Regions from separate parts of the Sphingobacterium sp. BS-2 genome, predicted to be linked through region 2. Evidence: riboswitches for the same ligand, from Rfam matches in the RefSeq annotation. Region 2 holds a riboswitch; each other region holds the start of a gene.
The links. Region 2 has a riboswitch for thiamine pyrophosphate ahead of thiM (hydroxyethylthiazole kinase). Riboswitches for the same ligand answer to the same signal wherever they lie in the genome.

Region 1 (3,276 bases), on a different contig from region 2:
TCATCGTATCGCTGACAAATTTCTTAACTACCGACACGCTTATATGGTTTTCTTAAGGACTTCAAAATTGCGGAACCCTTTGATCACATCAGATTCTTGATAATCCACTTGGGATACTTCGGCATGTTCAGGACCCTCTTGGCAAAAGTCCAATAAAGACTCTAGGGCGAATCTATCGCCCTCAGCTTCTATATATACAGATCCATCCGGTTCGTTCTTCACAAAACCCTTTACCTTCAATTGATCAGCAACAGCTTTTGTAGAAGCCCTGAAAAAGACTCCTTGAACTTTACCTTGAACCTTAATATTCCAATGTTTCATGAATACAAAGGTATAAGAAGAAATAGAATTAGAAACTATCTAATTCTTCTTACCTTAACTTTTGGATTAAGTTTGAAGGTATCCATCCCTTCCAATAGTACCAAACCTGGCTTCTTCCCAACTTCCAAAGACCCTAATTCGCTTTCTAAGTTCAATGCTTTTGCACCGTTCAAAGTAGCCCATTTGATGGTCTCATTGAAATCCAAATCTGGGAACTCTTTGTGGATTACCTTTAATTCCTCCAGAATATCCAAGGTATCATTCGATGCCAAACTGTCGGTACCAATAACGATGTCATGGCCACCCAATAAGAAATTGTCGATTTTTGGAATTCTATCCTCGATATATAGGTTGGCTTTTGGACAGAAACAGAAATAAACAGATCTCCCCATTCTATCCACAAAGTCCAAATCCTTAATGGAGGTATAGGTATTGTGTACCAAAATCAATTTGTTCTTACTCGGAATATAAGGAAGAAATGATTGCAGGGAGTTTCTAGCTTGAGCTCTAAAATCTTCCAAAACCATGTCCATCTTTTTGAAAAACTCCAAGAATTCACCTTTTTTATAGCGGAAAAGCTTGTTCTCTTCATCACTTTCCTGATTATGGATACTGATGATATTATCTTCGCTGATAGCCTTCTTCAAGGTCTTAAACAAGAACTTGGATCCGGAATAAGGGGCGTGAGGGGTAATTGAGGAATGTTTATAATCAAAATGGAATTCAATTTCCTTAGCATTATCGATTCTAGTAACGACCTCCTCTTTATTGGTTGCCATTACTTCTACGAATGTATGGTATTTGATAGGACTGTTCTCCTTGATCTTAGCGGTCACTGCGGAGTTGACGTGGTCACCAACAGCTTGGATGCCGTTATCATACATCATCTTGTCAGCTTCTTCCATTGCAGCTTCTAATTTACTCTCATGGTTACCGCGTTCATTGATTACAGCAGAAAGAAATGAAGGTAATCCTGTACTCCTCGGCACAACACCTAATAAATGGGAAAGTTCCAAATGGCAATGAGCATTTACAAATCCAGGAATTAAAGCTCCTTTGAATTGTTCCACTAAATTTTCATCTATTTCACCTGGATTGAAAACACCTTTCACAATCCCTTGATCATCCATCGCGACAACCCCCCTTTTAATAGCAGGACCGGCAACAGGAAACACAACATCAGCAGCGTAATACTTCATAAGAAATTAATAGTTCCGTTTTTTTAAAGTTAGCGTAATTTGCCCATTGATGGCAATGTTGGCAATTTACAAAAAAATATAATGAGTTTAACTAATAAAATAATAATTACGAACTTGTTACAATAATATTTAAATTTTGTTTTATTTATCCAAAAGATTAGATTTGCCGCATCGAATAGGGGTGCCTTGTTGTAAAACACAAATAAAGGCTGAGATTATACCCTGTATTTCAAGTGTTTACAAGAAATACATACCTGATCTGGATAATGCCAGCGTAGGGAAAGGGCGGTTAAATAGAACTTGTTGTGACCCCTTACAGCAAGAAAGTTTAACTCTTTAAAACATTTTTTTATTATGTTTAACAAGCTTTGGGCAACTTTAGCCTTATGTTTGCTAGTACTTGCGAGCTATGCGCAGCAAAACTTAACTGTTAGGGTTTTAGACAAATCTGGAGCACCTGCAGACGCCGCAACCGTGTCCATCGACGGACAATCTAAATCAACCAATAAAGACGGAATTGTCGTTTTTGGCAATCTAAGCAAAGGTCTCCATGACTTAAAAATTTCTTTTATTGGTTATAAATCCGAAATTTTAAGAATAAATCCAGAAAATCAAGCTAATTTTTCCATTCAATTAAAAGACAGGGTCTATGAATTCGAAGAAGTTTATGTAACTGCAACTCGTGCAAAAGAAAACTCTGCGACCACTTTCAAAACCATCAGCAAGGAAGAAATCAAGAAAAACAACCTTGGCCAGGACATTCCTTACCTCCTTGACCAGACGCCCGGAGTGGTGATTGGATCCGATGCAGGAGCAGGAATTGGTTATACGAACATGACCATCCGAGGATCCGATAACGAACGTATCAATGTCACCTTGAATGGCATCCCCCTGAATAACCCAGAAAGCATGGGTTCTTTCTTTGTAAACCTTCCTGACTTTGCTTCTAGCACAGAAAGTATACAGATCCAACGGGGTATCGGTACTTCTACCAATGGACCAGCTGCTTTTGGTGCTTCATTAAACTTCCAGACGGATGCCCTAGAGACTAAGCCTTACCTAGAGTTCAATAACTCGTTCGGCTCTTATAACTCTTGGAAAAATACCTTGAAAGCAGGGTCTGGATTGATCAACAATAAATTCGCTTTCAACGCCAGGTTATCCAGGATTTCTTCTGATGGCTATGTTGATAGAGCTTCATCGAATTTAAAGTCTTTTTATGTAGATGCAGGCATGTATACCGATAAGCATACCCTCAAAGCGACTGTGTTCTCAGGTAAGGAAAAAACTTACCAAGCCTGGTATGGCCTTACAGAACCATTGTTCACAGGAAACAAAGAAAGAATCGAAGAATACGCCGATAACCTTTGGTTGTTCGATGCAGAGCGAGAAAGGTTCTTAAACGGTGACCGTAAATACAATTACTACACTTACGATAACCAGACGGACAACTATACGCAAACACATGCTCACTTGAACTATTCCTACCGTCCTTCAGAAAAAATGACCTTTAATACTGCCCTTCACTATACCCGCGGTGCTGGTTATTATGAAGAATTCAGGCCGTTGGACGGATTAGATCATTATGGAATTGACCCAATAATAGTCAATGGTAAAGACCTTGAAGACACCGATTTAATTAGAAGAAGATGGTTGGACAACCACTTCTATGGTTTGACTTACTCTTTACTTTATAAGCCATCCAACAACTTAAACTTCACATTTGGCGGAGCCTATAACCAATACAAGGGCGACC
Region 2 (3,276 bases):
ATGTGCCATCGGCATCCTTCTCTTCGGAGCTTATAAAATCATTCAAAAGGTATTCTCTGAACAGTTCAATCTTCTAAAAGCGTCTTTCAAACAGAACCATGTTATCTCGATAGGTATCTCTAAAAAAGGTAGACAACTTTTCCAAAGCTTAAAGGATGATTATCAGCAAAAAGGAATTGCCATTGAAAAGGAGACGGAACATGCCGACATCAATTCTGTTAAAAAACAAGGCCATCTCGTTATTATCGGGAATGCTGAAGAAGAAAGCACCTTATTGGAAGCCGGTATCATACGTGCCTCTAGCTTGATCGTGTTCCTGGAAAACGAACAGACCGTAATTGAAATCATTGAGTCCGTCCAAGATATCTACGACAAATCAAAATGTCAGAACAATTTACTCTGTTTCCTACATATCAGTAGTCCCCGGTTAATTGACTTAGTCAAAAACACTGGAATCCACTTAGATAACAACCAAATCCAACTTCGGTTCTTCAATATCCACAAGATGTTGGCTAGACAGTTTTTCTCGCAATTCCCAATAGATCTGCAGCGATCTGGAAAGAAACTTTCCGACATCAATAAAATAGTATTTTTAGGTTATGGGGATTTTGCAAAAGCAATGTTAATCCAAGCCATGCGGATTTTCCATATTTCTGTTGAAAACGATCTTAAAATAGCTGTTTATTCCGAGCAAGCTGAAAAAGACAGGAATTACTTCAAGGAGCAATATCCTAAAGCCAATAAGATATTCCCTATTGAATTCCACAATTTTCAAGGCACCTACAATGAATTGGTAGCAAGGGAAGACCTGTTGGAAAAAGGCGATGAAACCTTGTTTATTACTGCATTTGATCAAGATCAGACCAACCTCAACACAGCGCTTGAGCTATTGGACAAAACCCAGAACAGTAATTTTCCAATTTACGTGCTCAATGCTGAAGGCAAAGGACTGCGGAAATTAATCCGATATTCGGAAGAAAGCGATAGGATTAAATTCTTTGGACAGATGGAAGACATCTGTAACCTAGAATTCATTACCGGGAATAAGCAGGATAAACTGGCACAAGCCATCCATGATGATTACCGAAAACTGCTTTCAGGGGCTAGTTCCGAAAGTGCTAAATATACCTCTGATTGGCTTACTTTGAGTGAAGATGCAAAAGATGCCAGTCGCGCACAAGCTGACCATATCCCCTATAAGTTTTTATTGACCCATAAGGATTGGCCAGCAAGCAATCCAGATCAACTAAATTTTAGTGATGATGAAGTGGAAACCTTAGCCATTATCGAGCATAACCGCTGGATGGCGCACCGTTATATTAATGGTTGGGATTATGGGGAAGTCCGAAATGATGGGCAGAAACTCCACCCTTCCCTTATCCCTTGGGAGGTACTCAGTGAGAGTGAAAAACAGAAAGATCGCGATACCATCTTAAGAATAAAGATACTTTTGAACGAATAAAAAAGCTATAGCCCAAGAATTTGTCTTTGCAGATTGTTTGGGCTATATTTGATTGGCTTTAGGGGTATTCTGATAAGAATTGAGATAGACCCTTTGAACCTGATACGGTTAAAACCGTCGTAGGGAAAAGCATAATTGCTTGGCAAACCTAATTGCCTTTTCCCTTCCCTTTAGCCGTTATTGTTTTTAATTTTTCAAATAATGGAAAACGACATTTATCATTTATTGACTCAAGTCCGAGAAAAATCTCCACTAGTTCAAAACATTACAAATTTTGTGGTCATGAACAATACCGCAAACGCGCTATTGGCACTTGGTGCATCCCCTATCATGGTCCATGCAGAAGAGGAACTGGAGGAAGTCCTGAGTTTCTGCAATTCCTTGGTCATCAACATCGGTACGCTCAGCAAGCCTTGGGCAGACAATATGATCTTGGCAGCTCAACTAGCCAATAAGCTAGGCAAACCTTGGGTACTGGATCCCGTAGGCGCAGGTATCTCTTCACTACGAAATGAAACCCTACAGGCCCTTATGTTATTAAAACCAACTGTCATTCGTGGCAATGCCTCTGAAATCATCGCGCTCCAAAACTTCAACCGTAAAAGTGTTAAAGGTGTGGACAGCACCCATTCAAGCAGCTATGCCCTAGAAGCAGGGAAATTACTGCAAAAGGAAACTGGCTCCATCATTTGCATCTCTGGTGCTACAGATTATGTTATTTCCGAGAATGAGATCACTGAAATCAAAAACGGAACCTCTGTAATGACCAAAGTGACTGGAATGGGCTGTACAGCTTCTGCCATTACTGGGGCATTTATTGGCTTAGCGAAGCACCCCTACCAAGAAGCTGTAGCCGGGGTGGCTATCACAAGTCTTGCCGGCGAATTGGCCGCCAAAATCTCGAAAGGGCCAGGAAGTCTACAACTTAATTTTTATGATATCCTATTCAATCTCGCTAAAGAACAGATCTTGGGTAATCTAAAAATAAAAAGATATGCCAATCCATCCTGATTTCCCCTACCCCCTCTATTTGGTGATTTCAGAAAAAGATTGTGTTAACATGGATTGGCTACAAGTAGCTGAAGAAGCCATATTAGGCGGTGTGGATATCATTCAATTACGTGAAAAGAACCTCTCCCATGCAGCTTACCTAAAAAAGGCCAGGGCATTGAAGAAAATTACAGATCACTATCAAGTTCCATTGATCATCAATGATGCTCAAGACATTGCAGTTGAAATCCAAGCATGGGGAGTCCATGTCGGGCTCTCTGACACACAACCTTTAGCCATTGTCGAAAAATATGGGAATCAACTGAAAATCGGTTGGTCTTTGGAATACAAGAACCAACTGGAAAGCCCTCAAATGAATGCAACCCATCATTTAGGTCTGAGCCCTATTTTCAAAACAGCTACGAAGACCAATACGGTAACCACTTGGGGATTTGAAGGAATCAAGGAAATAAAAGGCTTGACCGACAAACCACTGATCGCCATTGGTGGAATGAACCCAAGCAATGCCAGACAGGCATTTGAAGCCGGAGCAGATTCTGTTGCAGTCGTGTCTGCAATTTGTAGCAGTACAGACCCTAGAAAAGCAGCAGAAGATTTGAAAGGATTATTAAAATGAAAGAAAACAAGAAATATAAAGTACCCACCGTTCTCAGTATTGCCGGATTTGATGGAAGTGGCGGAGCAGGCATCCAAGCCGATACCAAAACGATATCATCCCTAGGTTGCTATGCCATGAATGTCTTGACGGCTTTGCCGGTGCAAAACACCCAAGGCGTCAAAAACATCTTCGATATCCCTGTGGA
Region 3 (3,276 bases), on a different contig from region 2:
TAGTTTTGGCCTATTGATGGCATAAAGGAGGATGGCCGATAAGCCTATCCTCAAGGTCGTAGTAGCGATTGGACCGATGGCTGGAAACAACTGTTTTGCAAATGATGCTCCTCCTTGCACACAAATCATGGAAAATATCGCTGCAGCAACAGCAACATTGGTATTTCGAATTTTGGCTGACATGGTCAATCGATACTTTTAAATTGACTCCAAAAATAGCCTTTCATTTTATAAAAAGCAGGCGATTGTTGACAATTAATTAGCTAAAGAGTTTCCATATTTAATAATCTTAATCAAAATGTTAAATATAGTTATCGCTACGACACAAAGCTTTTAGATTTAGTAAATTAGACTGGATGATTTATTTTCATCTAAAGAAAATGAACGCTTAATCACAAAGCAATGGCATTAAAACCGATTATTATCTCCTTTCTTTTATTTCTATATAGTTTGGTGGCCTTTTCCCAAGCCCAAAAGAGATATACCGGAACTATCTATTCGAGCGACAGTACTTTGCTGATCAAGAATGTGGATGTCATGAATCAAAGAACCAAACAGATGCTACGTTCGGATTTTGATGGTTCTTTTGGAATTGATGCTCGCCCTTCTGATAGCATTACCTTTGTACATCCCCACTGGAACCGGTTCAGCATCTTGGCGGAAGAGCTTGAAGAAAATGTTTTTCTGCAGAAAAAAGCCATTGTGATTGATGAGGTCGTGGTTATGGGGAACACAAAGGCAGCAAAGCTGAAAGAGCTGCAAAGCATGAAAAATGATCTCAATGTAAAAGGTGGTTTATACTATTCAGGGAACCCTCCTTGGCAGCTGCTCTTGCCTTTTGGTATGCCTACCATTACTTATTTCTATGAAAAATTCAGCAAAGCAGGCCGGAATGCCAGAAGATTTGAGGAGTTTATGCAGCAGGAGATCCATAATATGGAGGTTGACCAGATCTTCAATAAGGCAACCATCAGCGATATCATTCCCATGGAAGATGAAGAGCTAGAGCTCTTTATGGTCGCATACCGTCCCGACTTTGAGGTCGCCCAATATTGGACCACGTATGACTTGCATGTGTATGTCAAAAAATATTACAAAGAATTTAAGGAAAAGAATGATGCTGAAAGATTGATTCTAAAGTAGTTTAGGGCTTTAGACGGAGTTTCTTTTCGGTAAAGATTCAAATGCATATTTATATAAAAATCACAAATAATTTCTTTTAGTTAACTCGTTTAGCTAACTTGCCAATGCTTTAGGGGTGTCTGCGTTAAATGCAGGCTGAGATTTTACCCTTACAACCTGATCTAGATCATACTAGCGTAGGGAAAAGTAAAATATCATTCATGGGTGCGTCCTGCACTTAGAGTAGATATTCCTAAAGCATTAATGCTTAAATAATAATTCAGGAATGCTACTTATTATCAATAATCAGACGAAACAGTACAAGAAGTCTCCTTTGAGCTTGGAGGAATTAATGGAATTGGAGCTGAAAGGCAAGACCAAAGGTGTTGCTATTGCGCTAAACTACCAAGTCATCCCAAGGAACAATTGGGCTGATACCTTATTGACTGATAACGATTCTATCCTAATCATAACCGCAACTCAAGGCGGATAACCCTTAAATTTTTGAAGACATGACAGAGCAAAAGATTACGACCCATCCTTTTCCAAATTCCAAAAAGGTATTTATTCCAGGAAACCTTCATCCCATCCAAGTTGCGATGCGGGAAATTTCCCTAAGCCCAACTAAATTGAGCAATGGTGGTTTGGAAATAAATCCAGCAGTTACGATCTATGATACTTCGGGTCCTTATACGGATGTGAGCTGTGAAATCGATATCCGAAAAGGATTGGAAAGGATCAGGGATCAGTGGATTCTAGATAGAAATGATGTCGAAATTTTAGAGGGCATCAGTTCAGCGTATGGACAGAAAAGATTACATGACTCGAGTTTAGATGATTTGCGCTTCGCTTACAACCATAGACCCAAAAGAGCTGCTGTAGGACAAAATGTAACCCAGTTACACTATGCTAAAAAAGGGATCATCACAGCGGAAATGGAATATGTTGCCATTCGCGAGAATCAAAGAATAGAACAATTGCAGGCCGCTACAAAAGGAATGGCTGATCAACATAAAGGCGAAAGTTTTGGTGCCAATACGCCGAAATTAATTACGCCAGAGTTTGTACGGGATGAAATAGCCGCAGGAAGGGCCATTATCCCCAATAACATCAACCATCCTGAAAGTGAGCCAATGATCATTGGGCGAAACTTCTTAGTGAAGATCAATGCTAACATCGGTAATAGTGCTGTCAGTTCAAGTATTGAGGAGGAAGTTGAAAAAGCAGTTTGGGCATGCCGTTGGGGTGCTGACACCATCATGGACCTTTCGACTGGTAAGAACATACATGAAACCCGCGAGTGGATAATTAGAAATTCTCCTGTTCCAATCGGAACGGTGCCGATATACCAGGCTTTGGAAAAGGTAAAGGGAGTTCCTGAGGATTTGACTTGGGAGATTTTTAAAGATACGTTGATTGAACAGGCTGAACAAGGGGTATCTTACTTTACCATCCATGCAGGTGTTTTGTTGAGGTATATCCATTTAACGGCAAAAAGGGTGACAGGGATAGTTTCTAGAGGTGGTTCTATCATGGCAAAATGGTGCTTGTACCATCATAAGGAAAACTTCTTGTATACGCATTTTGAGGAAATCTGCGAAATCATGAAACAATACGATGTTGCCTTTTCTTTAGGTGATGGGCTTAGACCGGGTTCTATTGCGGATGCCAATGATGCGGCTCAATTTGCAGAGCTGGAAACCCTTGGCGAACTCACCAAAATAGCTTGGAAGCATGATGTCCAGGTCATGATCGAAGGGCCAGGACACGTTCCTATGCACATGATCAAAGAGAACATGGAAAAGCAATTGGAAGAGTGTGATGAGGCCCCATTCTATACTTTAGGCCCTCTCACAACTGATATTGCACCAGGATATGACCATATCACCTCTGCCATCGGCGCTGCTATGATCGGTTGGTACGGCTGCGCAATGCTGTGCTATGTGACTCCGAAAGAGCATTTAGGACTGCCTAACAAAAAAGACGTTAAGGATGGTGTAATCACCTATAAACTTGCTGCCCACGCTGCTGATTTAGCGAAAGGACATCCGGGAGCCCAATACAGGGATAATGCGTTGAGCAAAGCAAGGTTTGAATTCAGATGGGAAGATCAATTTAATCTTTCCTTGGATCCAGATACCGCTAGGGAATTTC

Region 1: it holds a riboswitch for thiamine pyrophosphate, as region 2 does, so the genes downstream of both, ACK2WI_RS16605 (TonB-dependent receptor plug domain-containing protein) here and thiM (hydroxyethylthiazole kinase) in region 2, are expected to answer to the same signal.
Region 3: it holds a riboswitch for thiamine pyrophosphate, as region 2 does, so the genes downstream of both, thiS (sulfur carrier protein ThiS) here and thiM (hydroxyethylthiazole kinase) in region 2, are expected to answer to the same signal.

The regions. Positions count from the first base shown of each region.
Region 1 covers NZ_JBIXGO010000021.1:105,004-108,279, forward strand. Annotated here, with positions in the region: gene ACK2WI_RS16590 (polysaccharide biosynthesis C-terminal domain-containing protein) at 1-37, opposite strand, end outside; gene ACK2WI_RS16595 (acylphosphatase) at 40-321, opposite strand; gene ACK2WI_RS16600 (amidohydrolase family protein) at 357-1,520, opposite strand; TPP riboswitch at 1,688-1,818, shown strand; partial or broken gene ACK2WI_RS16605 (TonB-dependent receptor plug domain-containing protein) at 1,875-2,525, shown strand; partial or broken gene ACK2WI_RS16610 (hypothetical protein) at 2,501-2,572, shown strand; gene ACK2WI_RS16615 (TonB-dependent receptor) at 2,646-3,276, shown strand, end outside.
Region 2 covers NZ_JBIXGO010000009.1:137,293-140,568, forward strand. Annotated here, with positions in the region: gene ACK2WI_RS03055 (NAD-binding protein) at 1-1,462, shown strand, start outside; TPP riboswitch at 1,513-1,605, shown strand; gene thiM (hydroxyethylthiazole kinase) at 1,664-2,473, shown strand; gene thiE (thiamine phosphate synthase) at 2,457-3,089, shown strand; gene thiD (bifunctional hydroxymethylpyrimidine kinase/phosphomethylpyrimidine kinase) at 3,086-3,276, shown strand, end outside.
Region 3 covers NZ_JBIXGO010000017.1:258,991-262,266, reverse strand. Annotated here, with positions in the region: gene ACK2WI_RS09945 (EamA family transporter) at 1-183, opposite strand, end outside; gene ACK2WI_RS09940 (hypothetical protein) at 403-1,143, shown strand; TPP riboswitch at 1,245-1,343, shown strand; gene thiS (sulfur carrier protein ThiS) at 1,409-1,615, shown strand; gene thiC (phosphomethylpyrimidine synthase ThiC) at 1,635-3,276, shown strand, end outside.